DNA from 2 places in the Salipaludibacillus agaradhaerens genome. Region 1 is predicted to be linked to the other one. Evidence: predicted binding sites of a transcription regulator. Region 1 holds the regulator's gene; the other holds the start of a gene.
The links. The regulator LexA, encoded in region 1, represses DNA repair genes until DNA is damaged. The targets are predictions, from matches to a motif close to CGAACATATGTTCG.
Positions count from the first base shown of each region.

Region 2: the regulator LexA is predicted to act here: its motif matches at 1,602-1,615, upstream of BK581_RS04115 (DNA polymerase IV).

Region 1 covers NZ_KV917378.1:350,708-353,914, forward strand. The annotation lists gene katX (catalase KatX) at 1-244, opposite strand, end outside; gene BK581_RS01690 (DNA polymerase IV) at 333-1,568, opposite strand; gene lexA (transcriptional repressor LexA) at 1,672-2,295, opposite strand; gene yneA (cell division suppressor protein YneA) at 2,497-2,823, shown strand; gene BK581_RS01705 (YneB family resolvase-like protein) at 2,820-3,207, shown strand, end outside.
Region 2 covers NZ_KV917378.1:870,361-873,567, reverse strand. The annotation lists gene BK581_RS04125 (NAD(P)/FAD-dependent oxidoreductase) at 1-1,188, shown strand, start outside; gene BK581_RS04120 (hypothetical protein) at 1,182-1,379, opposite strand; gene BK581_RS04115 (DNA polymerase IV) at 1,685-2,953, shown strand; gene BK581_RS04110 (GNAT family N-acetyltransferase) at 3,185-3,207, opposite strand, start outside.

The DNA of each region.
Region 1 (3,207 bases):
CTCCTACAGTTCCATAAGCTTCAAAGTAGCCATGTGCTCCAGCACCTCTTGCGTGGACAACACGCTCTGGAATCCGCTCTCTGTCAAAGTGACTGATTTTTTCAAGAAAATCGTAATTTTCAAGGGTCGTGGGGCCACGATTACCCACAGTTCTCACATTTTGATTATCGGTGACAGGATGCCCTTGTCTGTTTGTCAGTGTATCATCATCGTGATGATTGGCTGCTTCGTTTTTATCTTTCACAAAAAAACCTCCTTATACTTGGTGGTAACACAGTGATATTTTTCCATATAAAAAAGGTCTTATACATTTTTTTAGTATGAGAAGTGACTCATTTATAATGTCCGCCTATTTTAGCTGCTCTGTCCTTAGCCTGACTAGAGGCCAATAAAGAGGAGGCGCGTACGAGGGACGTTTTACCATATTTAGTGAGGATCTTATCTGTCTCATAACCTAATTTTATCTGGTCAGGTCGTTTTTCTTTAAATAAGCTTAGTTGTATAGAGTCGTCACTGACTAAGTTTGTAAGTGACACATGCAAACGTCTAATGGGTTGCCCATCCCAAAAGGTTTCAAAAAGTTCACAGGCGAAACGATATGTTTCTAATGTAATATTTGTAGGGTCAGGGATCGTGATTTGCCGATGAAATCCTGTTTTGATGTGATAGGAAGAACCAGTCACTCCAAGAGTTATAGTCTGTCCCATGACGTGAGCGTGCCTCGCTCGGCGACATACTTCTTCACAAAGTTCTAACAATACAACTTTAATATCTGTTATCTCGTGATAATCACGAGGGAGGGTCATCCCGTTACCGATCCCTTTTTGTCCGTCAGTAGTCGACAGAGAGACTGGAGAATAGTCAATACCATGAGCATTCATCCAAAGAACTTGACCATGAATTCCCCACTCTTTTTTTATTTTAGCTACGTCTGTAAGCGCTAAGTCACCGATTGTACGGATGGCACGACGCTGTAAATGACGAACCATCTTACTGCCCGCACGAAAGAGTTTTTCGATTGGCAGGGGCCATAGAACGTTTTCGATCTCGTCTTTTTTTAAATGAAAAATGCCGTTCGGTTTATGTTTAGAAAAAGTGTCACATGCCATTTTTGCCAACACTTTATTTTCACCAATCCCGACTCTAGCAAAGACTCGTAGCTTTAAATAAATCTCATGTTGAATATGGCGAGCGATATCTTCAGGGGTACCAAAGAGTTTTTGAGAATAGGTCACATCCATGAATTGTTCATCGATGCTATATGGTTCTACAAGATCCGTTATACTTTTAAGGATATCTGTAATAGCTAGGGAATTATCAATATATTCTTGCATATGAGGAGGGACAGAGATGAGATTAGGGCATTTTTCTCGTGCTTCCCATAGTCGTTCACCGTTTTTAATTCCTGCCTGCTTAGCAAGGGGGCAGGCTGCTAAAATAACGCCAGAACGCCTTTCTGGATCCCCGGAGACGACGAGAGGCTGATTTAAATGATGATAATATTTCGCCTTTTCTACAGACGCAAAAAAAGATTGCATATCAACTAAAAAAATGACTTTTTTCATGATGTAATTCCTCCTTAAGCACTAGAATACAAAATGGAGGAGACAAAAACAAGAACATTTGTTCTTTTCCCATAAAAAAGAAACACGAGCATAGCCCGTGTATGAATTAGTGCAGTGTACGAAATACACCGATAACTTTTCCTAAAATATGCACATTGTTAAGAATAATAGGATCAAGAGTAGCATTTTCGGGCTGCAAACGAATATGGTTTTCTTCCTTGAAGAAACGTTTTACAGTGGCTTCCTCTTCCTCAGTCATGGCGACGACAATATCACCGTTATTCGCATAGCTTTGCTGCCTAACTACCACATAATCACCGTCAAAAATCCCAGCTTCTATCATAGAGTCTCCTGATATCTCCAAAATGAAAGAATGTTCATCTTGAACAAAGCTCGCAGGCATCGGTAAATATTCTTCAACATTTTCAATGGCGGTAATCGGCTGACCGGCTGTGACTTTCCCGATAACAGGAATATGAACGGAGAGGGTTTTTGAGACTGACCCAGTATTATCTTCTAAGCCGATCACTTCAATGGCACGGGGTTTAGTCGGATCACGTCGAATATACCCTTTTTTCTCAAGCCGTGAGAGATGCCCATGCACAGTAGAACTGGAGGCAAGTCCAACGGCCTCCCCAATTTCTCGCACAGAAGGTGGGTATCCTTTATCTTTTACTTCTGCTCTAATGAATTCGAGGATCGCTTGCTGACGTGGAGATAATTTTGACATGTAAAACACCTCTTTATATATATTTAAGCTTGTACTAATATCGGATTCGTGTGCATATACATAACCTGACCTTTCGATAACACAGGGATATTATACCATGAGAACACAAGTTGCGCAAACGAACGTTCTCTTTTTTTCTTGACACGAACATTCGTTCCGTTTATGATAAGGGAACAAACATTCTTATTCGAGGTGAGAGTTATGACATACTATCGATTCTTTAAGAAATATGTGGACGGATCTGTTGCTATTTTAATGTTATCTGCTCTTTTATTCTCATGGACATATTTTACGGAAGACGATGACGTACAGGGACGTGAGGAGCAATTTTTTATGACATCTAAATGGACTGTATCAGAAGGAGAGTCATTATGGATGATTGCTAGTTCCGCAGCGGAAGAGATGGAGATGACGATTGAAGAAGCATTAGTATGGATAAAAAATGAAAATGCATTAGACAATGAAGCGATATATCCAGGACAAAGCCTCGCGATCCCGGTGGAAATGAAAGGTGTTGCCTCAGAGTGAAAGGAATTATATACGCAAGAGTAAGTACTAATAAGGAAGCACAGACAACTTCTCTTATGAGACAAGTAGATGAGCTAAAGATGGCAGCGAAAGCGTGGGGAATTGACATTAAAGATATTGTTGAAGAACGGGCGAGCGGCTATGAAGCGGAACGAGATGGTATTCTCACTGTATTGGAGATCTTTAAAGAAGGAGCGGCTGATATTCTTCTCATTCAAGATGAAACACGGCTTGGGAGAGGGAATACCAAAATGGCACTTATTCATCAATTTAAAAAAATGAAGGTACCGATTTATTCAATTAAAGATGAAGGTGAATTAAGCTTGTCAGAAACAGACTCGATGATTTTAGACATCGTGTCTGTTGTGGAAGAATATCAACGCA
Region 2 (3,207 bases), 520 kb from region 1:
ATGCAGGATTATTTACCTGCTTCAGAAGTGTTGGAGCTAATTAAGTATGTGGATGCCATTAATTTAGATCATGGGGCGCCTGAAGAAAGCACGGATCCTACTACTGATGAAGTAAGAAATATTGAACGCCGCGGTTTAGGAGCAGGACTTAAATTATTGCGTGCCTCTGTTCGTCACTTAGGTACAGAAGTAAACATGCAAATTCTCACGAGTATTTACGAAACTCTTAAGGAACGTTGTCACATGATGCATCGAACAGAAGTCGCTGATATCCTCACAGAAAAAACAGTGGATGGTCATCGCGTAACAGGGGTAAAATTAAAGAAAAAGGAAGAAGAAATTTATGCCGATAACGTTGTCATTGTACCGGGGCGAGATGGTTCTGAATGGCTAGGTGGCTTGCTGAGAGAGCGCGGGTACACTATGGTGAATAATCAAGTAGACATTGGCGTTCGTGTGGAAACATCTGATGTAATTATGGAGGAAATAAACACTCATCTTTATGAAGCTAAGTTTGTATATAATACATCTGTAGGTACGAAAGTCCGCACGTTCTGTTCAAATCCATCGGGCCATGTTGTGGTCGAAAATCACAGTGGCATCATGACAGCAAATGGTCATGCCTACAAAGATCCTAAGTTAGGTAGTGAAAACACAAATTTTGCATTACTTGTCTCCCACACATTTACTGAGCCTTTTGATAAGCCAAATGCTTTTGCTCAAGAGATATCTGAACGAGCCAACGACCTATCGGACGGATCCGTTATTGTTCAGAAATATGGTGATATAATGAAAGGTAGACGATCGACTGAAAAACGCATAAAAGAAGGTTTTCTTGAACCTACACTAAAAGAAGCTGTGCCAGGTGATTTGGGGCTTGTACTGCCCTATAATACAATGAGAAGTTTAATTGAAATGATGGAAGCGCTAGATAAAGTAACACCGGGCATTGCGTCTGAGCACACGTTATTTTATGGCGTGGAAGCTAAATTTTACTCATCACGGCCTATATTAAATAATGAGTTTGAAACTGAAATTAGTGGTCTCTATGCTGGTGGAGATGGCGGCGGAGTAACAAGAGGGTTGGCACAAGCTGGGGCTAATGGCGTTCATATTGCTCGAGCTATCTTAAAGAAGGTGTCTTCAACACCCGATGTCAATAAAAAAGAGCCGCACCCTGCTTATTGAAGCAAGGGAACGCGCTCTATCGTTCCAAATTCCATTGATTCAAGAATTGCCTCCTCCGAATAACCGATTTTGGAAGAAAGCTGTTTAATCGTAGGTGAGGGCCATTCATTTTTTACGTAATCATTAATGACCGTAGTGACGAGAAACAATACAACATTGTGGGTCGAGTCTGTGCGAGTCATTTGAACCATTTTTTCGACCACCTTTCACCTTTATATAATTTCCATTTTAACATATCATGATGTACTTGTATGTCTTAGGTCATGTGAAAGTGTGAAAAAATGTCTTTTGAGAGTCTCCTAAAATGAACTGCCCTCCTATAGAAGCAACTGGAGGAGCAGTTTTTTAAAATTTAGAGCTCATAAGTAAGAGGATTAGGTTCCCGCTATAACTTCATACTTAACCTTGAGGATAGAACGGTTGTTCGTTGATTTTTTTGTGGAAAACAGGCAAGATAATAGAAGAAGGTCATATAGAAGAGAAGGTGGCGTTATAAATGGGGAAAAGCCGAATTATCTTCCATGTTGATATGAACAGCTTTTATGCATCTGTAGAAGCGGCTTATGATCCGACATTAGCTGGCAAACCGTTAGCTATAGCAGGAAATGCTAAAGAAAGACGTGGTATTGTCGTAACAGCTAGCTATGAGGCACGTGCCAGAGGTGTGAAGCCGCCAATGCCGCTATGGGAAGCAAAGAGAGCCTGTCCTGAATTGCTTGTTAGACAGCCAAATTTTGACCGTTATCGGCAAGCATCCATGCGGATGTTCCAGTTATTGTACGATTACACGCCTCTTGTTGAACCTGTTTCAATTGATGAAGGTTACATGGATGTCAGCGATGTTGTGACGGATATGACACCTCTTCAGCTGGCTAATCATATTCAAATGCGAATTGAGAAGGAACTCTCTTTACCTTGCAGTATTGGAATAGCTCCAAATAAATTTTTAGCAAAAACAGCGAGCGATATGAAAAAACCAAAAGGTATTACTGTATTGAGAAAACGAGAAGTGCGAGAAAAATTGTGGTCACTGAAGACAATAGAGATGCATGGGATAGGCAGCAAAACAGCTGAAAAACTGCAAAAATTAGGGATATATACGATTAAAGATATTGCAAATGCTAATAAGGACCTCCTTCATCGACACTTAGGAGTCGGAGGTCTACGTATCTATGAACGAGCTTATGGTATAGATGACCGACCTGTAGACCCTGATGCAGTTAATGAGTTCAAAAGTATCGGCAACTCTACCACATTGCCAGAAGATACAACAGAACCGGCGAAAGTAAGAAAGGTTCTAATGAATTTAAGTGATTCCGTTGGACGGAGATTGAGACGCAAAAATGTTTATACGGGAAATATTCAGTTAACCATTCGGTACTATGATCGCAAAACGATTACACGCTCCAGTAAACTCCCTCATCCCATTGATTTGCACGACGATATTTTTGAAGCCTCCTGGAGGCTGTGGGAGAAATATTGGAATGGAGAACCCATTCGACTTCTCGGAGTTACAGGCATGGACCTGGTAGAAAAAGGGCAAGCATATAAGCAGTTAGATTTATTCTCTTATAAAAAAGAAGAAAGAGAAGTGAAGCTAAGTGATGTCGTTGACTCCCTTCGTAATAAATATGGAGAGGATGTTCTTCTTAAGGGTACACAAGGTGGCTCAAAAGATCGAAGTGATGATTTGAGAGATAAAAAGCTGCGTGGGACAAGTTTAGAAAAAGATTTTTTGCGAAACAAATTATTTACCGATGAATAGTTATGATCTACTCTATTCTTTAATAAAAAGCATCTAATGCCATATTTTTAGAAAAAACAGAAGCGCTGCTATGATGAGAGTTTCTGTTTTTAATTCTATAAACAAGGGAGTTGATTTCCCGAACCTTTTGTGGTCATCTCTTAAAATGGGTATCCCAAAAGGACAGCTTTATATGATTGTCTACCCTTCGCGAAGCCAATAAGTATAAATCGACACACTCACAAACTAACTTTAATCAGTTTTGTCAAAGTCTT